Regions from separate parts of the Alteromonas sp. 5NW40-0090 genome, predicted to be linked through region 2. Evidence: predicted binding sites of a transcription regulator. Region 2 holds the regulator's gene; the other holds the start of a gene.
What was found. The regulator FliA, encoded in region 2, starts transcription of late flagellar genes. The targets are predictions, from matches to a motif close to CTAAAGNTNNNNNNNNNNNNGCCGATA.

Region 1 (11,519 bases), on a different contig from region 2:
AAAAGATCACGCTAGACGGCACAACACAACTTGGTGTTGAAGGTGACATCATCATCTACCACAAAGATTATTACGATTTGGGCGAAATGGTATACGAGCACGTACCTATCTTAGGTTTTATAATCAAAAAGATTAAAGGGAAGCTGGCAAAATGAAGAGTATATTAATTACTGGCGCAACATCTGGAATAGGTAAAGCACTTGCAATCAAGTGTGCCGATAATGGATATAGTGTCATTGCGTGTGGAAGAAACAAAGATGCCCTCGATGAGCTTAGCAAATATAGTAATATTAGCGGTTGCCAGTTCGATGTGTCAGATTTAGAAGATACAAAGCGAGCTTTAGCAAATGTTAAGTTCGATATTGCTGTACTCAATGCTGGTACTTGTGAATATGTCGACCTTGAGGATTTCGAGCCAGACATGTTCCGGCGCGTTTTCGAGCCTAATTTCTTCGGCGTAGTTCACTGCGTTAACGCACTTCTCCCACGATTAAAAGATGGCGACAAGCTGGTCATAGTTGACAGTATGGCCCGTCTATTACCTTTCACTCGAACTCAAGCCTATGGCTCTAGTAAAGCTGCTCTTCACTATTTTACCAAATCTTTAGAAGTCGACCTTCACCATAAAGGGGTAAAAGTACAGGCCGTCTCACCAGGTTTTGTTGAAACCCCCCTTACCGATAAAAATGACTTCGAAATGCCAATGAAAATTAGTGCAGAAGAAGCTGCCGAGGCTATGCTTAAAGGGATAGAAAGTAACAAGCAAACCGTTTTCTTTCCTCGATTCTTTGGCTTTATTCTGCGCTTTATGCACATTTTGCCAACGCCACTTCAAAAGCGACTATCGTTGTCTATGCGAGAAAAACAATAAGAGACACAATAATGAATAATAAGATTGCCATAATAGGCACAGGAATTTCAGGATTAACCTGCGCATACCTTCTTAACAGAAAGCACGACATCACAGTTTACGAAGCAAACGACTATATAGGTGGTCATACTGCTACTAAAAAAATTAAGGATAATGGTGAAACCCTTCACATTGATACCGGCTTTATTGTATTCAACGATTGGACTTACCCTAACTTTATTAAGCTTATTAATCAGTTAAACGTTGACTACCAGCCAACAGAGATGAGCTTCTCTGTGATGAGTAAAAAAGCGAACCTTGAATATAATGGCAATAACTTAAATAGTTTGTTCGCACAGCGGCGCAATATTTTTCGACCTAAGTTTTGGCGCATAGTAAAAGACATACTCGCGTTTAATAAAGCGTGTAAAGCTATGGTTGCGGAAAAGCGTGACACGTTTTCGTTAACGCTAGAAGATATTATTAAAGAATTAGGGCTAAGCGATGATTTCGCGCGCTACTACATACTGCCTATGTGCGCAGCAATTTGGTCTAGTAGCCTCGAACAGACGAGAAAGTTTCCGTTAACCTTCTTCCTGCAGTTTTTTAATAACCATGGCCTGCTCAATATTACCGACCGACCACAGTGGTTCACTATTAAAGGTGGCTCTAGTCAATACATTCCACCACTGGTTGCACCATTTGAGTCTAAGATTAGATTATCTACAGCTGTAGTTTCTGTGGCCAAACGCGATGATAAGTGGGAAGTTACCGATTCATCCGGTGCAGTTGCGACATTCGATCATGTAGTGTTTGCGTGTCACAGCGACCAAGCACTAAAAATGATTCATTCACCTACATCGCTGCAAAAGAATATTCTTAGCAATATTCCTTATGCAGAAAATGATGTGGTAATGCACAAAGACACGGGCCAATTACCCAAAAGAAAGCTGGCGTGGGCAAGTTGGAACTACAGCTTAAAAGAGGATGCAAGCGAGGAAACCCGCCCCGCCTCTGTCACCTACAATATGAACATTCTCCAGAGATTAGAAGCAGAGAATACTTATTGTGTAACGCTAAATAATACGCCTGAAATTGAAGAGAAGAGTATTTTACGAAGCTACCAATACACTCACCCTCAGTATAGCGCCAACATGGTTGAAGCGCAGTCACGTAGAAGTGAGATTTGCGGCGTAGATAACTTACATTTCTGTGGAGCCTACTGGTACAACGGCTTTCATGAAGATGGCGTTACCAGTGCACTAGACGTTTGCTCTCGTTTTGGTGAAGCCCTGTGATAGAAAGCGCGATATATAAAGGCAAGGTATATCATCAACGTTTCAAGCCGACCCAACACAAGTTTGACTACGATATTTATCTGTTTTGGTTAAAGCTCGAAAGCGACGAACTGAACGCGCTATCAGATACGCTGACGTATTTTAGCGCCCATAGCAAAGCAAGAGTTAGATTCAAGCGGGAGGATTACTTAGGCGACCCGTCGATTTCGCTGAAACAAGCGGTTTTGGAAAGGATGACCGAGTTAAACGGTGGTAAAACACTTAACGGTGACGTTTTCATGTTGGGTCAATTACGCATGTGGGGCCTTTATTTTAGCCCAGTTAATTTTTACTACCTTCGCAATGATGAGGGTATATATTCTCACATGCTTGCGGAAGTAAGTAATACTCCATGGAATGAGCGCCATCACTATCTTGTAAACCTAGACACTCAAGCCGATACGCCTAAGGCTTTTCACGTTTCGCCTTTCAACCCTATGGATATGACCTATAAATGGTCGATTTCCCAGCCTTCGTCTAGACTTTCTTTAGCGATGGATTGCGTAAGAGAAGACAAAGAATTTAGCGCGGGGATTAATTTGACTAAATTTACTTTAGATAATGCGAATCTATCTGCCGCACTTAAACGTATACCCAGTATGACAATAAAAACTGTGGCCGGAATTTATTGGCACGCGCTTAAGCTATTGCTGAAACGAACGCCACTATATACACACCCAGAAAAGAGTCAGGAACAATAACAATGTCTTTCGGTGAATCTGTACTACTGACCACCTCAGAGGTCTCTTTCGTAGATAAAACTTGTAGAACACTTTTTCTAAAGTGTTTAAACCAACTCCCCTTTGGTCGCCTGATAATTCAAGAAAACGGTGACGAGATTGCACGTTTTGGTGAAGAAAATAGCGATTTACGTGCTACTGTAAATATCAAAGACGTGCAGGCCTATCGTCGCTTGCTACTTGGCGGTAGCGTGGGCGCTGGCGAAGCCTATATGGATGGATTATGGGACAGCGACAACGTGACGGCTGTGGTAAGGGTATTTGCTAGAAACTTACCCACCCTTGATGACTGGGAAAATAAATTCAAATGGGTCACCATGCCCATTAACAAAATTCAACACTTTGCACGTCGCAACACGAAAGACCAAGCCAAAAAGAACATTGAAGCGCACTATGATTTGGGTAACAAGTTGTACACCCGATTTCTTGACCCAACAATGATGTATTCGTCGGCTATTTATCCAGACCCTAATGCTACGCTAAACGAAGCGCAAAATTACAAACTCAAAGCGATTTGCGACAAATTGCAACTTAGCGACACTGATCATCTACTGGAAATTGGTACCGGTTGGGGCGGCCTTGCAGTCTATGCTGCGAAAAACTATGGCTGTAGCGTGACCACCACTACCATTTCGGAAGAACAGCACGCCTGGGCAAAAGACTGGATCGCACGAGAAGGGCTTGAAAACAGAATTACCCTGCTTAAAAAGGACTACCGTTTACTTGAAGGCAAATTCGATAAACTGGTTTCCATTGAAATGATCGAAGCTGTGGGTAAACAGTTTTTAGGTAACTTCTTCGAAAAATGCTCATCACTGTTAAAAAACGATGGGCTTATGCTGCTTCAGTCGATAACTATAGATGACAGACGCTACGACAGCTATTCGAACAGCGTTGATTTTATCCAAAAATACATCTTCCCAGGTGGATTTTTGCCATCGCAACATCAGCTGAATGTCCATCTTAAAAAGTATACTGATATGATGATAAGAGACTTACATGATATTGGTATCGATTATGCGAAAACGCTGGACCATTGGTACGAAGCGTTTATCTCGGCAAAAGATGAATTGTTAAATGATGGATACGACGAGCGCTTCATGCGAATGTGGACCTATTACCTGAAATACTGTGAAGGTGGCTTTTTAGAGAGAACAATCAGTACTGTACAGCTTGTTATATCTAAACCTCACTTCAGAGATGAACTAGCCAGAGTGTAGTCTATCCGTTAATGGAAACGTGGACAGGTTCCAAAATTAAAAAAACGGTGCTTATATAAGCACTGTTTTTATGAGCAGCCACCCAATACACATGCAGCAATTAATCATCTACCACTGATATAGGTTTAGATATCATCGGCTTACCCTGATTGATGTTTATTTCCACACGGCGGTTTTTAGCTCTGTCACTCGATGTTGTGGCATTCTCTACAATAGGATCAGTATCGGCTTTACCAACCACAGACATACGACTTTCATCAAAGCCTGGGGCCGTTCGCATAGCCTCTGCCACTGCAACGGCGCGCTGTGAGGATAAATCCCAATTTGAGCGATATAGTTCGTTAGCAATATGCTGACCATCACTATGGCCCGAAATCTCGATTTCTCCGGGTACATCTGCTAACAGCACACCAATTTTTCTTAATACGGGCTGAAACTGCGGCTGTAAGAAAGCAGAGCCGGCGGAAAACGAACCATTTTCTCTAATTCGAATGGTTAGCTGCTGCCCCAGCGACTCCATCTCAACCGACCCGTCTAAAATTTGTTTTTCTAGTTGTTGGGCTACTTTTTTCATTAGCTCTGCCATTTGAGATTGGTCAGTGCTTTGTTCAGCGGATGAAGATGACTCAGTAGCCGTCTGTTGAGACTGACCGCCGCGTTGTTCGCCACGTTGCTTTTGCCTGCCGCCCGCTGAGTCCTCGTTTCCCGCTTGAAATTCAAGCATTTGTTGAGTCATTTCGGTAGTTTGCTGCTGAATGGATTCAATTGGCGTTGGGTCGGGTTTACCTGGGCGAAACTCCATGGCAATAACACTGGTCCCCTTAGGAATATCTTTTACTTCGATTTTGTTTTGCACCCCGAATGCAAATTTCATTGAGCCAGCTATTTGCTTAAATTTGAGCACGTCCATTTCGGAGAATGAGAGTAAAAGTACAAAAAAGCACATAAGCAAAGACATTAAGTCTGCGAAGGTCCCCATCCAGGCTGGAAGCCCCTCGGGGGGGCATTTTGGGCATTCTTCTTCGGCCATTACTCTTCCTCTGCGCTTCCACGCTTGCTTGCAGCAAGGTAGTTTTTCAGTACGCCCTCAATAACTCGCGGGTTTTGACCGTCAGCGATGCCGACAATACCGTCAAGAACAAGACTTTGATTGAGCTTCTCTTCCCCTGCCCGTACGGCCAATTTAAACGCTATAGGCAAACAAATAACGTTGGCGAAAAAAGCACCATATAAAGTAGTAAGTAGTGCTACCGCCATTGCTGGGCCGATAGCTTTCGGGTCATCCATGTTTGATAGCATGGCAACCAAACCAATCAGGGTTCCAATCATACCCATCGCCGGTGCAATATCGCCCATGCCTTTGAAAAATGATGCGCCGAAATCGTGTCGTTCTGACGTCATGGATATATCTTTAGCAAGTGTTTCTCTGACCACCTCTATATCATGGCCGTCAACTAACATATCCACACCCTTTTGCATAAACTCATTAGAGATTTCCGCCTCTTCTAGGGCGAGAAACCCTCCTTTTCGCGCTGCATCTGCCATCTCTACAATTTTTTCAATAAGCTCTTCCGGCGATTCAATTTTGAACATGAAGGCTTTGCCAGCAATCTTACCTGCACCGAAGAACTGACCTAAAGTAAACTGTGACAAAACAACGAACAAGGTCCCACCAAATACAATTAATATTGATTGGACGTCGATGAACATGCCTAAGCTGCCGCCTAGAATCATAGCCATAACTATGAAACCAATGGCGCCCAACATACCTATGACGGTTGCTAAATCCACTCACTCTTCCCCATTTATGCGCAGACAGTGCTGTTGATGTACAATAATTCTATCGGCAAGAGATAGAAATACTAAAACGACATTATTGAAAAATATCACATTTATTTGTTTTTTATGAAGCGCGTTAAAAACTCCCCGCATTTCCCAAGACATTTAAAAACGATGAGTTTGCCCATTCATAGAATTCACGTTAGGCAAACGCTGTCACTTCACATTTAAAAGTAATAAAACTACTCAACACGAATATAGCACAGTTTCTGTTTGTCCTGTTTGCTCAACTGCGTGAAAAAAAAGCTATGTCGCAGTGATATAGGCGATATACGGACAAACCATTTGACCCTTGTGCAGCCCTCGGTTAATGTGCGCGGTATACGTATTTTGGCCACTATATTGAGTGTTTTTATGACGACAGAAAAAGCATCAGCGTCTTTTGAAGAAACTTTATCAGAACTAGAAGCTATCGTTAACGAAATGGAAAACGGTGATCTGCCTTTAAATAAAGCACTAGAAAAATTTGAGCGTGGTATTGCACTGTCCCGCCAAGGCCAGCAATCACTCGAAAACGCCGAACAAAAAGTAAAAATACTGCTCAGTGAACAAGGCGAAGAAACCCTTCAAACTCTTCCTGAAAGTGAACAGCCGTAATTCGTTCATTTTTAACTAACAGGCAATATATGAATTTTTCTGCTTTGCATCAACAAGTTAAACAGCAAACTGATGCATCTCTTCTTACGTTAATTGATGATTTACCCGATTACGCGCCGCGCCTAAAAGACGCCATGCGCCACGCCTTATTGGCTGGCGGTAAGCGCATGCGCCCCCTTTTGGTTCAAGTTGTTGGCAACACGTTAGATGTGCCCAAAAAAGACCAGATGGCCATTAGCATGGCGATTGAGTGCGTGCACGCCTATTCATTAGTGCACGACGATTTACCCGCCATGGACGATGACGACTTGCGTCGCGGAATGCCAACCTGCCATATCGCCTTTGATGAGGCCACAGCTATCTTAGCTGGTGACGCGCTGCAAGCACTTGCATTCACGGTGTTAGCCGATGCGCCATTAAGTACGTATGCTGAAACAAAACGTAGCCAGTTACTGTCTGTACTTGCGAAAAGTGCTGGCTACCTAGGGATGTGCGGTGGGCAAGCTATCGATTTAGCCAGCACCGGCAAAACCATCTCGCTAGAAGAGCTTAAACAACTGCATAGATTGAAAACCGGTGCATTGTTAAAAGCCTGCGTAGAAATGATCGCCATAGTTAGTGAAGGCTTACTGCCTCAAACTAAAATTGACTTAATGGCTTATGCCACGGATATTGGACTAGCTTTCCAAGTTCAAGACGATATTTTAGATGTGGAAGGCAGTAGCGAAAAATTAGGTAAGCCCGCGGGGTCAGACGAAGCGTTAGGGAAAAATACCTTTCCCGCCAAACTTGGCATTACAGGCGCTAAACAAGAATTAGAAATGCTTCACGATAATGCACTTCAAGCATTGGCGCGTTTACCCTACAATACTGACAGTTTAATTGCGTTTAGCGAGCTTTTGGTAAAACGCGACCATTAGCCACGCGCCATGTTGAAAAAGATAATAAGTACATGAGTTTAGATCTCCAACATTACCCAACGCTTGCGCTTGCGCAAACACCCGATAAATTGAGGCAGTTGCCCCAAGACAAATTACGCGAGCTTGCCGACGAATTACGTGAATATTTACTAAATAGCGTAAGCCAAACCAGCGGGCATTTTGCTTCAGGCTTAGGCACTGTTGAGTTAACAGTGGCGCTGCACTATGTATATAACACGCCATTTGACCGCTTGCTATGGGACGTAGGCCATCAAGCCTACCCTCACAAAATCCTGACCGGCCGTGCAGAGCGCATGAGCACCATTCGCCAAAAGAATGGTCTGCACCCTTTCCCATGGCCGCCTGAGAGCGACTACGACACCTTTGCTGTTGGGCATTCATCCACGTCGATAAGTGCAGCACTGGGAATGGCCGTAGCGGCAGAAAAAGAAGGTAAGGACCGCAAGGTAGTAGCAGTTATTGGCGATGGTGCAATGACCGCAGGTATGGCCTTTGAAGCCCTTAATCACGCTGGTGATATCAAGAAAGATATGGTTGTAGTACTTAACGACAACGAAATGTCTATTTCTGAAAACGTAGGCGCATTAAATAGCCACCTAGCTCGCTTACTTACAGGTAACTTTTTCAACTCTATACGCGATGGCGGCAAAAAGCTATTAAGCAACGTGCCTCCAATCAAAGAGTTTGCTAGCCGTGCAGAAGAACACATAAAAGGCATGGTCGTTCCGGGTACCATATTTGAAGAGCTTGGCTTTAACTACATAGGCCCTATCGACGGCCACGACGTTAATGGTGTAGTTGATACGCTTCGCAATATGCGTAAGTTTGATGGACCACAGCTGCTGCACGTAGTCACCAAGAAAGGTAAAGGCTACGCGGTTGCTGAAGAAGACCCTATCAAGTTCCACGCGGTACCTAAGTTCAACCCAGCAGATAACGCCTTACCCAAGTCTAAGCCTTCAGCCCCTACCTACTCGGCAATCTTTGGAAATTGGCTGTGCGATATGGCCGCGCAAGACCCTAAACTAATGGCGGTAACGCCAGCTATGCGCGAAGGTTCAGGTATGGTTGAGTTTTCTCAGCGCTTCCCTGAACAGTATTTTGACGTTGCGATAGCCGAACAGCATGCTGTGACGTTTGGCGCAGGGCTTGCCAAAGACGGGATGAATGCGGTTGTTGCTATTTATTCGTCATTCCTGCAGCGCGCCTACGACCAGCTAATACATGATGTGGCAATCCAAGACCTACCCGTATTGTTTGCTATCGATAGAGCCGGTATCGTTGGCGCAGATGGCCCTACTCATCAAGGGGCGTTTGATATCGCTTTCCTTCGCTGTATTCCAAATATGGTGGTTATGGCTCCTTCAGATGAAAATGAATGTCGCCAAATGCTCTACACCGGTCACAAGCTTAATAAGCCTGCTGCTGTTCGCTACCCTCGTGGTGCTGGCATGGGTGTCACGCCTGAGGAAACCATGACAGAACTTGAGATTGGTAAATCTCGTACGGTTCGTGAATCATCAAAAGGCAAGTCTGAAAGTATCGCCATTCTAAACTTTGGCTGCTTACTGCCTTACGCTCTCGAAGCTGCAGAAGCCATTGATGCCACCGTCATCGACATGCGTTTTATTAAGCCGTTAGACGGCGACGCAGTATTAAAAGCAGCCAGTGAACACAGCGCGCTTATCACGCTAGAAGACGGCTGTATTATGGGCGGCGCTGGCAGTGCAGTACTTGAGCACTTGCAGCAAAACGGCGTATTAAAAGCGGTGAAGATGTTGGGTCTACCTGATAGCTTCATTCTACAGGGTACACAGCAAGAAATGTACAAAGAACACGGTTTGGATGCTGAAGGCATTATTGCTGCAGCTAACAGTTTAAGCGCTAATTAATTGAGCTCAAAAGCTATCACTAAAACATTAAAAAGCCCGCTATTTTGCGGGCTTTTTCGTAAATAGTTTTCTCACTGTCAACGGACTTTCGGTACGTCTAACAAAATAGCGGCGAGTATTCGTCAGGAACTAAAACAAAGCCAATGCTGCTGGCCAGAACGCAATTAGCAAATGTAGACAGCCACACGCCATAGCGCCCGCGATAAGATCATCAAGCATAATGCCTGTCCCCCCGTGTAAGCGCTTATCTATAATACCTATTGGCCAAGGCTTCAAGATATCGAAAAGCCTGAATAGAACAAAGCCTACAAGCAAAGAGGACGCTGAAATAGGTACAAATAGAAAGGTCACAAACATGCCCGCTATTTCATCCCACACAATAGAGCCGTGATCATGAACCTGCATATCATCAGCCGTTTTACCGCACAGGTAAATACCCACAACAGAAAATATTAGCGTAAGCGCGATAAAAGAAATCATGGAAATCTGGCTGCACGCAATAAGTAGAGGCAACGCAGCAAGAGAGCCAAAAGTTCCCGGCATGAAAGGAACTAGCCCACTACCAAAACCTAGCGCAAGAAAATGAACGGGATTTTTCATACTCACTCTTGCGCGATATTCAGCCTGCATGCTTCTTCCTTTTTATTGGTTTTGTAGAATATGTGGTTGCCTAAAAGGCGTGCTCGTAACCAGACGGGTTAATGGGCGTGTACTTTTCATTGTCCTTAAGTAATGAAAGCGTGCCTTTATGACCGGTTAATTGTCCGATACATGTGGCCTTCACATTTGTGCTCGCCAATGAGGTTTCTAAGCTTCCGCGCTGTTCTTCGCTTACGGTAAAAATAAGTTCGTAGTCGTCGCCTGCAGATAGCGCATACTCTACGGCTTGTTCAGGTGTAACTGCACTGGTTAACGCGCGTGATAACGGTAAACGATCTACATGAACATTCGCACCGCAATTAGACGCTTTTAAGATGTGCCCCAAATCTGAAAGTAATCCATCAGAGATATCAATACACGACGTTGCAATACGTCGGATAGCTGTGCCCACCGCAACGCGAGGGGTTGGAAAATAATGACGGTTGACCAACACGTCTTTCGCTTCACCGCTTACGCTAAGCTTATTTTGTAGAATATCTAAACCAGCACCTGCGTCACCAAGCGTTCCGGTGACATAAAGCCAGTCACCCGGCTTAGCACCGCTGCGCGTTAATTCGGAGCCAGGCGGTATAAAGCCTTGAGCCGTAATGGTAAACGCCATTGGGCCTTTAACCGTATCGCCACCGATAAGCTGTACAGAATAGTACTGAGTTAGCTCGTAAAGGCCCGAAACAAAGTCATCTAGCCAAGCTTCGTCTACTTCCGGCAGCGATAGAGATAAGCTAATCCACGCAGGCTCTGCGCCCATCGCGGCAAGGTCGCTTAAGTTAACAGCGACTGTTTTATATGCCACAGACTTAGCCGGTGCGTCTTTTAAAAAGTGTACGCCAGCAACAAGAGTATCGGTGGTAACGGCAAGCTGTTGGTTTTCAGGAACCGTTGTTACAGCACAGTCATCACCAATACCAATAACAACGTCTTTGCGTTTGTGGCCGCTGTTTGAAAAGTAGCGGCCGATAAGATCAAATTCTTTCACGGTAATTTTAAAACCCTTTTAGCGGCAATCCTTGCCGCCATGGTAAGGTTAGTCGCGCTCGTCTTTGCGCAACGTGCGCACTGCTTTATCCAGTGCACCATTAATGAATTTATGACTTTCTTCAGCACCAAATGCTTTAGCAAGCTCAATCGCTTCATTAATGATTACGCGGTAAGGTACGTCAATGCGCTCAGTCAGTTCCAGCGTCGCAATGCGCAAAATTGCTTTTTCAATAGCGTCTAACTCTTCAGGCAAACGGCCAAGGTAAGGCTTAATGGTTGCATCAAGTTTACTTGCGTTGTGTGCAACACCGCGAAGCAAGGCCTGAAAATACGCCATATCTACCTTTTGCATGTCGTTACTGGTGGCTAGCGCCAGTTCAACCTGCTGAATATCGTTGTGACTCATTTGCCATGAATACACGCCTTGCAAGGCGAGTTCACGGGCTTTACGACGAGCTGAAACTT
Region 2 (11,519 bases):
TAGACTTAATAAAAATGTCGTAAACTGAATGACTTGTCGCTTCTGCATCAATACCAAAGTAATAGCTGAGCGATGCGTGTGGATCAGTATCAATCATAAGCACTCGCTTGCCCTTTTGAGCCAGCAAGCCACCAAGGCTTACAGTTGTAGTGGTCTTACCTACCCCGCCTTTTTGATTTGCTACCGTCCACACTTTCATAATTGCTGTTCCATTACTATTCAAACTGCTATCGCATTTCGGTTTGAACGCAACTGCTCATATCATCGATATTAATATTCTTACTCGATATGTTGGCCGCGGCGACAGCTTGAGGCATACCATAAACTACACAGGAGTCTTGGTCTTGCGCCCAAATAGTCGCACCTTTATCTTTAAGTAGTCGACAGCCTTCCCTACCGTCAGCCCCCATACCCGTTAATATAACTCCCAATACATCTCCACCATAGGCTCTAGCTAACGAGCTAAAAGTAAGGTCTACACTTGGCTTATAGTTCACTTTATCTGCCTGGCTTGCATCGACAATCGATATCCGCTTGTTGCTTCCGATAGACTCAATAAGCATTTGCTTGCCTCCGGGCGCAAGGTAAGCATGCCCAGGCTTCAAAATATCGCCTTGTTCAGCTTCCTTCACAGCAATTTTGCAATTGCTGTCTAAGCGCTGTGCAAATGCACTAGTGAAGGTGCCGGGCATATGTTGCACAAGTAAAATAGGGTAAGGAAAGTCCCCAGGTAAGGGAGAAAGCACTTTTTGAAGTGCTACGGGCCCACCTGTTGATGCCCCTATTGCCAAACATTTATACTGCTTCCCTGTTGGTCTCACAGACGAAACGGTAGGCTGCTTAGCCGCGTCTTTATGACCAGAAAGTAACCCCGAGGTTTTGAAAAACGCTTGTTTAGGCGCGTTATCAGGAAGTTTTCTGGTCTCAATATTGCGAAAGGTTGGACGCTTCAAGCCCAGTCCTCTTCGCGCTATCAACCTAACCTTAGTACAAAGTAGCCGCGAAGCATCTTTTCTATCTTGCGCGATGTCTTCGAATTTTTTGGGCAAAAAATCTAGCGCGCCTGCTTCTAACGCGTCAAGCGTCGCTTGGGCACCGTGGTGCGTTAGTGAAGAGAACATTAAAATAGGTGTAGGACGTTTATCCATGATGGCCTTAACGGCCGAAATACCATCCATAACTGGCATTTCAACGTCCATGGTTATTACATCGGGTTTGAGCGCCTCAGCTTTGTCGAGTGCATCACGCCCGTTTCTCGCTTCCCCAACAACTTCAAGTTCTCTATCGCCGTCAAGTATTTCTCTTACTCGGCGGCGATAAAAGGTCGAGTCGTCCACGACTAGGACTTTAAAGACCATGGATTATCATTCCTGTTAATTCATCGCCTTACTTGATGGGTTTACGCGCGTACCGTTTTAGCAGGCTCGGAATATCTAAAATTAGTGCAATTCCACCGTCTGACGTAATTGTTGCTCCCGCCATACCGGGCGTACCTTGCAACAATGCATCAAGCGGTTTAATAACCACTTCTTCTTGGCCTATTAGCGCGTCTACGACAAACCCGACTTGCTGTGTACCGATTTGCACAACAACAACATGCCCCTTTTCTTTATCGATATTTTTGGGGCCTCGGATTAACCATTCACCAAGGAAAAACAAAGGAATTGCTTTTGAACGAACTATCATTGTTAGTTGGCCATCGACCGTATTGGTCTTCTTGATGTCCATGTTTATTATTTCGTTCACCGCACCTAATGGTAACGCAAAGGTCTGTTTTCCTACAACAATCATTAATGTGGGTAGAATGGCTAGCGTCAGCGGAACTTTAATGTCCAGTCGCGTGCCTTTTCCTAGCTGTGAGTCAATGTTCACGGTGCCATTGAGTTGGTTAATTTTGGTCTTAACCACGTCCATGCCAACACCGCGACCAGAAATATCGCTGATTTCTGTCTTAGTTGAGAAGCCTGGTGCAAATATAAGATTGAACGCTTCAACATCTGACATTCGTGCTGCAGCATCCGCGTCTAGTACGCCACGACTAATAGCGATCTCTTTTAGCTTCTCGGCATCCATTCCCTTACCATCATCTTCGATTGTAAGAAGAATGTGGTCGCCTTCTTGAGATGCTGATAGCTGAACCGTACCCATGCGAGGCTTACCTGCAGCAGCACGGTCATCCGGCATCTCAATACCATGGTCAACAGAGTTTCTCACCAAATGCACAAGTGGATCGGCCAGCGCTTCAACCAGGTTTTTATCTAAATCAGTTTCCTCACCCACAAGTTCGAGGGTTATTTCTTTCTTCAAGCTTCTTGCAAGGTCTCGAACAACACGAGGGAAACGACCAAACACCTTCTTGATAGGCTGCATGCGGGTTTTCATTACCGCACCTTGCAAGTCACCCGTTACCACATCTAAGTTGGCAATGGCTTTTGACATGCTTTCGTCGTTACTGTTGATACCTAAGCTAATGAGCCTGTTTCTCACTAGTACGAGTTCGCCTACCATGTTCATGATTTGGTCAAGGCGCTTGGTATCTACACGTACTGTAGTCTCAGCAGGAGGCGCAGCAGGTGCTGCCTTCTTCTCATCTTTTTTCGGTGCTGCTTTGGGCGCAGCAGGAGCGCTTGTTTTAGCTGGCGCTGCAGCGCTAGGCGCTGGTGTCGCTTTAGGCGCGGCTTGTTTTGCTTTCTGAACAGCTTCTGTTGCTGCTTTATCTACAAGAGGCTCTTGCGTCGTTGTCGCCGCGCCCTGCTTAGTCGGCCCCTGGCCAGAACCATGTAACTGATCAAGTAGCGCTTCGAATTCATCGTCGGTAATTTCTTCGTCACCTGCGCTGGTTGCTGATGAAGATGGCGCTGCAGATGCTGGCGCTGGCGCAGCCACCGCTTTTTCTTCACCGCCAAATTTACCTTTTCCGTGAAGGTCGTCTAACAGTGCTTCGAACTCTTCGTCGGTAATATCATCGCTATCAGAACTCGCCGCCGGTGCAGATGACTTAGCAGGTTCGCTTTTAGCTGGTGCTGACTGCCCTGGGGCGCTAGAACCATGAAGCTCGTCAAGAAGAGCCTCAAATTCATCTTCGGTAATTTCGTCAATACCACCGCTACTATTATTGGTATCAGGCGTTGACGGTGCTGGCTCTTCTATAACTAACTCGGGCTCTTCAGATACCACCTCTGGCTCGGCAGCGGCCGTACTGGCGTTATCGAATATGTTTTCATCTGGAGATTCTGGGCGGCTTAATTTGTGTAAAACGTCCACTAGATGCGCATCTGCAGGCTCCAATGGATCGCGCGCTTTGACGCGCTCGAACATTTCAACGACCACATCCGTGGCCTGCAAAATAATATCCATTAATTCAGGTGTTAGCGTTCTTTGGCCATTGCGCATTACGTCAAAAACGTTTTCGGCACCATGACAAATTTCAACTAACTCAGTAAGAGAAAGGAAGCCCGCTCCCCCTTTTACTGTATGATAGCCGCGGAAAATTGCATTTAGTAAATCCGCGTCTTCAGGATTGTTCTCAAGATCAACGAGCTGTTCTTGTAATTGTTCAAGTATCTCTCCGGCCTCAACCAAAAAGTCCTGTAATATATCCTCGTCAACATCAAACGACATGCGCCCGCTCCCCTAAAAACCTAAGCTAGACAGAAGATCATCTACATCATCTTGACCTGAAACGACATCGTCCCGTTGGTCAGCATCAATGATTGGGCCTTCCGCCTCTACACCATCAACCTTATCGGCCTTAACGCTAGATGGTTTAGTGTGTTCTGTACCGTCGCGTTCCCCAAACATGGTAAGCATGTTTACAAGGCTATCTTCTACCTCTTTTACAAGGTCGATAACACGACGAATAACCTGCCCTGTTAAGTCTTGATAGCCCTGTGCCATCAACACTTCGGTAAGCAATTGTGTAAGTTTAGCTGACTGAGCCGAACCTTCTTCCAATAATTCGTCTAAGTCTGCGCATAAAGCCTTAAATTCACCAAGTTCGATTTGGCGATTCATAAGCTTCTTCCACTCTGGCATGACCTTTTCGATCCGCTCCGACAGCATTTCTGCTATCGGCATGCTCGCCTCAACGGCATCCATAGTAGTATTAGCAGCTTTTTCAGTTTCTTCAATTACGTAGGTAAGGCGGGACTGCGCATCAGGAATGTCATCTGTAGCTAAATTTTTGATGCGGTCGTCTATTTGAAAGTTATTTAACGCGTCGTGGAGTTGACGCGTCAATTTCCCTACTTCAGCAAACAACTCAACGTTTTCTTTCATTGAGACGGCTTCAAGTAGTGCGTTAGCTGAAGTCTTATCGCCTTCTTCAAGAAAAGCGACAAGTTGTTTTGCTTCCTCTAACGATATTGGAACGTTTACATTCGTTGACATCCAGTAAACCTCATTTATCTGGTGAGCGTCTGGATCAACCTAAACGTTCGAATATTTTATCTAATTTTTCTTTTAGTGTTGCTGCTGTGAACGGCTTTACAACGTAACCATTTACACCTGCTTGCGCCGCTGCAACGATTTGCTCTTTTTTCGCTTCCGCAGTAACCATAAGCACAGGCAAATGCTTAAGCTTATCGTCTGCTCTTATAGCGCGAAGCAAATCGATGCCCTGCATACCAGGCATATTCCAATCGGTCACAACAAAGTCGAAATCGCCCTGTTGTAACATAGGTAATGCAGTGCTTCCGTCATCCGCTTCCTGGATGTTGGCAAAACCCAAATCTTTTAGCAGGTTTTTGATGATTCGTCTCATGGTAGAAAAGTCATCGACCACGAGAATTTTCATGCTTTTGTCCAAAATAGCCTCCAGTGAGGGGTTAATTGTTATTAATCTCTATTCTTCGTCAGCTTGCCACGACTTCATTCGTGATTTGAGTTTTAACATGGCTTGACTATGAATTTGACTGACTCTCGACTCACTTACATCAAGAACTTCGCCTATTTCTCTTAAGTTTAGTTCTTCATCGTAATAAAGTGAAAGTACAATCGCTTCTCGCTCAGGTAATGTCGTAATTGCATGGGCAAGCGCTTTTTGAAAAGCACCCTGCATTAAATCTTCTAACGGTGCGTCACTGCCTCTACTTTGTTCAGTAGTAATAACATCTTCCGACACACCTAAATCTTCAATACCCACCAGCTTTCCGGCATTTACTTCATTAAGCATCTGGTGATAATCCTGCAAGCTTACGTTAAGCTTGTCAGCAATATCTGAATCTCGTGCATCGCGCCCTGTCTCGCTCTCTACTTGAGATATCGCTTCCGTTATGGCGCGGCCGTTACGGTGAACAGAACGCGGGGTCCAATCACCTTTTCGTATTTCGTCGAGCATGGCACCACGGATCCGAATTCCTGCGAAGGTTTCGAAACTTGCGCCTTTAGAGCCGTCAAAGTTTCGTGCGGCTTCTAGCAACCCAATCATGCCTGATTGGATAAGGTCATCAACAAGTACGCTGGCAGGCAGTCGCGCAATCAAATGATGCGCAATTCGCTTTACCAGAGGCGCATGTCTTTCGACTAACTGCGATTTATCTGTTTGTTGTTGATAAGCGGCTGCCTTGCTGTTCAACGCTGACTTCCTACGGCTTTTTCTGCAACTAATTGTTCAATGAAAAATTCTAAGTGGCCACCGGGCTGCGCTGGAATTGGCCACGTAAGTGCTTTACTTGCCAACTTAGTTATCGCTACTGCTGCCGGAGAGCCTGGAAAGGCGTCAACAATAGCCGTTTGCTTGCGCACCGCCTTGCGAATATTCTCGTCGAAGGGCACTGTCGCCACTAATTCTAGTGCAACATCGAGAAAACGCCCTGTCACTTTGCTTAATTTGCTAAATAATTCCTGACCTTCACGCACATCGCGAACCATATTGGCTACGACTTTGAAACGAAAAACACCGTGCTCGCGGTTAAGAATTTTTATTAGTGCGTAGGCATCTGTTAAAGATGTTGGCTCATCGCATACGACGACCATGATATCTTGTGAGGCCTTTGAGAAGCTTAATACCATATCTGATATGCCTGCTGCGGTGTCGACGATAAGCACATCTATCTGAGAGCGTAATTCGCTAAACGCTCTGATCAAACCAGCGTGTTGCGTTGGTGAAAGCTCTGCCATTGACTGCGTGCCCGATGTGGCAGGCGCAATCTTAATGCCGTGAGGACCGGTCACTAACACTTCGTCCAACGTACATTCTCCAGAGAGCACGTGAGATAGGTTTTTCTCAACCCTTAGCCCTAGCATAACATCTACGTTGGCAAGGCCAAGGTCGGCGTCAAGAACCATTACTCTCTTACCCTGCTTCGCCATCGCGATAGCAGTGTTGAGTGTAATGTTTGTTTTACCTACGCCACCTTTACCACCAGTGACGGCGATTACTTTGATTAACCGTGATTGCTTCATTTTTCTTAAGCTACTCGCTTGGTCGTCAATCATACTGCTTATGCTGTTTTAATTGCGTTGTTACCACTAGTATGATTCAAACCGTACTTTTTATAAAGCTTTGCAGCAGCGGAAACTAAAGATTTCGCTTCTGCAATCTTAATGTCTTCAGGCACTTTTTGGCCATCGGTGACATAACTAACCGGTAGTTGATATTCAACCGCTGCACTAAGTACCTCTCCTAAAGAGTAGCACTCATCTAACTTTGTGAAAATACAGCCACTTAGTTCAATATCATCATACGCTTGAATGATTCTCTGCAAAGCAGGATATTGCGTATTAGCTTGCGCTACCAAATATTTTTTAACTTTCGGCATTTGGCCATTGTCGAACTGCTTAATTTGCTTAATTAATCGACTATCACGCTGACTAAAACCTGCTGTATCAATCAATACTAGTCGCTTATGACGAAGTTGGAACAATAAATCTGCAAGTTCTTCACTAGTTTGCGCTTTTCGCACAGTACAGCCAATAATTTTTCCGTATGTCGCTAGCTGCTCATAGGCTGCAATTCTATACGTATCAATGGTTATCATAGCCACCGACTCTGCACCGTATTTCTGCGCATAGCGAGCGGCTAACTTTGCAACAGTGGTTGTTTTACCCGTACCAGTAGGCCCCACTAATGCAACGGCACCTTGTGAGCTAAGTATATCGTTTCCGGTAACATTTATGCGATTAGCCAATAGGTTAAGAAGATATACCCATGCGTCACGTTCGTTGTAATGAGCAGGTGTATAGCTAATAAGCTGTGTTGCAAGCGCGCTACTCAAACCCATATCAGTTAATCGCGTGACTAGGTATTGATGAACAGGTTTTTGACGCTTGTTCTTCGCTTCCATTAAGTCGGCCACTTGATACTGTAATACGTCGCGAAGCGAGGCTAACTCTTCTTTGATTTGAGCTAGTTCAGCAGACTGAGATACAGGTGTTTCACCCATACTTGACGCTTGGTGCTCAGGAAAAGGCTGTTGCTCGACAATGTCTTGAGGTTGGGATTGTGTTCCAAGGTCGTCGATAAAGGCTTCTGAAAAATCTAAGTGAGATGCAATTTCGTTGGCGTGTTTAGCGTTCGCTGATATTGGCTGTGTTGGTTGTGCAGAACTGCTCGCGCCTGGGTTTCCACCATGCTGCTTTTCAAGCAATGCTTTTAAGCTGTCAGGGCCGTCGTCGCCAATAATTTCACTTAAGCTAGGCACGGCCTTTTGACCTGGTGTTTTAGCTGCGGCTTGTGGAGCCGCCTTAGGCGTGAAAAGCTTAGCTTCAGGCTCTTTGTCGTAGGCTGCTACAAGCTCGATACCGTCAGCGACTTTGCGATTTGACATGATCACAGCATCACTGCCTAACTCAGCTTTAACTTGGCTTAGCGCCTCACGCATATCTTTGCCGAAGAAACGTCTAATTTTCATTGCAACCTCTCCAATCACCCAGTGTCAGATTATTGACCGACCGAACTGACTATTTTTATTTGTTTGTCGTCAGGCACTTCTTGGTATGAAAGAACATGAAGCCCAACAACAGAATACTTTAAGAAGCGAGACAGAACGGGTCGCAACATGCCAGAGGTAAGGAGTACTGCAGGCTCTCCCTCTAACTCTTGCTGCTGACTGGCTTGCTGCAATGATTTTTGCAGCTTGTCTGCCAGACCTGGCTCTATGCCAGCGCCATCTTCGCCACCTGCTTGAAGTGACTGGTGCAACATCTGTTCCAACTCTGGCGCCAAGGTTATGACAGGTATCTCTTTCGCCCCTTGGGTAATTTCTTGAACGATAAGACGCTTAAGTGCTATACGTACCGCAGACACCAGTACATCTGGGTCTTGGCTACGCGTACCGTACTCACTAAGCGTTTGCACGATAGTGCGCATATCGCGAATAGGTACGCCTTCGAAAAGCAAGGTTTGCAGCACTTTCACTACTGTACTAAGCGGCAGAATATCAGGCACCAAGCCTTCAACCAATTTAGGGTGCTGTTTGGCCAGCATATCCAGAAGCTGTTGGGCCTCTTCATGCCCAAGTAACTGATAAGCGTTATTGGAAAGCAACTGACTTAAATGCGTGGCGACAACTGTAGCTGCATCTACAACGGTATACCCAAGGGTTTGCGCGTGCTCACGCTTATTAGGTTTTATCCATACTGCATCTAAGCCAAACGCAGGGTCTTTAGTCGCACGCCCCTCTAATTTACCGAACACTTGCCCTGGGTTAATCGCAAGCTCTTCATCGTGACTAATAACTGAATCGCCAATGGTTACGCCAAGCATAGCAATCGTATAAGTATTAGGTTCAAGGTCTAAATTATCGCGGATATGAACCGGTGGAATAAGGAAGCCAAGCTCTTGGGAAAGCTTTTTACGTACCCCTTTAATCCGTGTTAACAACTCGCCACCTTGAGACTTGTCTACAAGAGGAATTAAACGATAACCCACTTCTAGACCGATTGTATCGACCTGCTGGACATCGTCCCAACCTAACTCTTTAACTTCAGGGGCCACGGTTTCATCTTTTGATATATTCTCTGGTACTTGAGGCTCTGCGGCTTTTTTCTTCGCCTGAAGCGACTGCCAGTAAGCAAAGCCCGCTATCAGGAAGGAAAAACCCAAAAATGCGATATGAGGCATACCCGGGATAATACCCATGACAAATAGAACGCCCGAGGCGATGTATAGAGCTTGGTTATTACCTAACTGACCGCGGATTTCCTTCCCCATTTCTTGAGTTTCATTTTCGCGGGTCACGATAATTGCTGTGGCTACCGAAAGTAGCAATGAAGGTATCTGCGCCACCAAACCATCACCAATAGTCAAAATTGTATAGATTTCTATGGCGTTCCCGAATGATAGCCCATGCTGAATCATGCCAATGAATAGACCGCCGACAATATTAATGAGCATGATGAACAGGCCCGCCACTGCGTCACCTTTCACAAATTTTGACGCACCGTCCATCGACCCGTAAAAGTCAGCTTCAGCGGTAATCTCTTCGCGGCGCTGTCGCGCTTGATCCTGGTCTATATAACCAGCATTCAGGTCGGCATCAATTGCCATCTGCTTACCAGGCATAGCGTCCAAGGTAAAGCGAGCACTTACCTCTGAAATACGCCCTGCGCCTGCGGTCACAACTTTAAAGTTGATAATAAGAAGGATAGCAAACACAACAATACCTACAGCATAGTTACCGCCGATAACAACCGCACCGAAGGCTTCAATCACTTTTCCAGCAGCATCACCGCCCTCGTGACCGTAAAGTAAAACCACCCGGGTAGAAGCCACGTTTAATGCAAGTCGTAAAACCGTAGCAATCAGTAACACTAAGGGAAATATGCCAAAATCGACGGGCTTTTGCGTTAAAACTGCCACCAAAATGATGACGAGAGACAAGGCAATATTGAAACTAAACAGCACGTCCAATAAAAATGGCGGCATAGGTAATATAACCATGCCCATAATTGCTAAAAGGACGATGGGTGCGCCTAAACCACTGGTAAAATTTTGCAGCTGATTTTTATCGAATCGCTGAAGATAACCGGATAACTGCATGGCTTGGTGTCTCTCTATCAGAAAATTGACGCTTTGTGTGAATCTTCAAAAGAGTCTTCAACTAACGTGCCAGCTTTATAGAAAGAGGAATTTAGATTCGACTAATCCTGATGAAATTCGCGTCACATCTAAATGGGTGCAAAATTTCAATCCATTGAGTGAATTAGCGTCGATATTCCGGTGGTATTGGCAGATCTCGTTTGAGCGGCTTAGGTCGCTTGCCCTTTCCAGCCCTATGCGCTTTAAGCTGATAAACATGTGCTAGCACCTGCGCTACCGCCATAAACAAGGCGTTAGGGATTTCGTCGTCCACTTCTGTAGAGTAGAAAATGGCTCGCGCTAACATGGGGGAAGGGATCAGCGGCACGTCGTTAGCGGTAGCAATTTTTCTGATATGCATCGCTAACTCATCAGCACCTTTAGCGACCACAACCGGCGCCCTTACGCCCTTCTCATCGTACTTAATGGCAACAGAAAAGTGAGTGGGGTTGGTCACAACCACGTCGGCTTGTGGGACTTCTTGCATCATGCGCTTGGTTGCAGCCTGATATTGCAGACGGCGAATTCGGCCTTTAACCATAGGGTCGCCTTCCGCATTTTTCCGCTCGTCTTTCACCTCTTGCTTGGTCATCTTCATTTCTTTGTTGTGCTTGTACATTTGATAAGGCACATCAATGAGCGCAATAGGGATCATGCCGCACACTAAAATAAGAAACGCCCACTTAAGCATATCGAGTGCGTGAAAGATGTTTCCCGGATATAGTTCCATATCTAAATGCAATGCTTCATCTTCAAAGAACAGTAACGCCCCGATGGCCATGCCGATTATGACCACCACTTTCGCTATGGACTTCAATAACTCTACCAAGCCATTTGTGCCAAACATTCGCTTGAAGCCTTGAATAGGACTCATCTTAGAGCCTTTAGGCTTTGCCCCTTCCCAAGTAAAGTTGAAACCACCAAGCGCGATAGAGCCATAAATGCCCGCTATCATGGCAACCACCATATAAAGCAGCACCGCTGGACCTACCGCAGAAAATGCTTCACCCCATGCGCCAAACATGTGGGTGATATCATAGGTTTCGTCACGAGAGAGAATGAACATTCTCTGAGTAAGTTTAAAAACAGATTCAGCAATCCACCCTCCCACAAACAAGAACATAAAAGCACTGACGATAAGTACTAGGGTCGTAGAGAGTTCACGGGAACGGGCTAGCTGCCCTTTTTTTCGGGCATCTTCGAGTTTTTTCCCCGTGGGGTCTTCTGTTTTTTCGCTTGAATCTGCCATGTTTTCCTACGAACAAATATTCAATAGTTCACACATAAACTGTTCGGCTCTAAACCATTGAGTTTCAAAGTGTGCAGTAAAATTGTCAAGTGTTATCCAGATAATCAGCAATCCCATTACCTGAGCAATCGAAAAACCAATACTAAAAATGTTTAGCTGTGGCGCAGCTTTGGTCATTACACCAAACGCTAAATTCACGATCAGCAGCGAGACGATTGGCGCAAGGGAGAGGGTCACTGCCGATATAAA

Region 1: the regulator FliA is predicted to act here: its motif matches at 5,989-6,015, upstream of pomA (flagellar motor protein PomA).

What each region holds. Positions count from the first base shown of each region.
Region 1 is NZ_BAAJLT010000004.1:310,902-322,420, reverse strand. It holds gene AC27KT_RS07135 (nuclear transport factor 2 family protein) at 1-155, shown strand, start outside; gene AC27KT_RS07130 (SDR family NAD(P)-dependent oxidoreductase) at 152-871, shown strand; gene AC27KT_RS07125 (NAD(P)/FAD-dependent oxidoreductase) at 883-2,148, shown strand; gene AC27KT_RS07120 (DUF1365 domain-containing protein) at 2,145-2,888, shown strand; gene AC27KT_RS07115 (class I SAM-dependent methyltransferase) at 2,891-4,147, shown strand; gene AC27KT_RS07110 (flagellar motor protein MotB) at 4,248-5,177, opposite strand; gene pomA (flagellar motor protein PomA) at 5,177-5,938, opposite strand; gene xseB (exodeoxyribonuclease VII small subunit) at 6,341-6,583, shown strand; gene AC27KT_RS07095 (farnesyl diphosphate synthase) at 6,613-7,503, shown strand; gene dxs (1-deoxy-D-xylulose-5-phosphate synthase) at 7,536-9,416, shown strand; gene AC27KT_RS07085 (phosphatidylglycerophosphatase A family protein) at 9,546-10,046, opposite strand; gene thiL (thiamine-phosphate kinase) at 10,087-11,052, opposite strand; gene nusB (transcription antitermination factor NusB) at 11,101-11,519, opposite strand, start outside.
Region 2 is NZ_BAAJLT010000001.1:381,088-392,606, forward strand. It holds gene AC27KT_RS01665 (ParA family protein) at 1-199, opposite strand, end outside; gene AC27KT_RS01670 (protein-glutamate methylesterase/protein-glutamine glutaminase) at 228-1,358, opposite strand; gene AC27KT_RS01675 (chemotaxis protein CheA) at 1,387-3,621, opposite strand; gene AC27KT_RS01680 (protein phosphatase CheZ) at 3,634-4,389, opposite strand; gene cheY (chemotaxis response regulator CheY) at 4,424-4,807, opposite strand; gene AC27KT_RS01690 (RNA polymerase sigma factor FliA) at 4,844-5,575, opposite strand; gene AC27KT_RS01695 (MinD/ParA family protein) at 5,572-6,438, opposite strand; gene flhF (flagellar biosynthesis GTPase FlhF) at 6,444-7,853, opposite strand; gene flhA (flagellar biosynthesis protein FlhA) at 7,883-9,982, opposite strand; gene flhB (flagellar biosynthesis protein FlhB) at 10,146-11,270, opposite strand; gene fliR (flagellar biosynthetic protein FliR) at 11,277-11,519, opposite strand, start outside.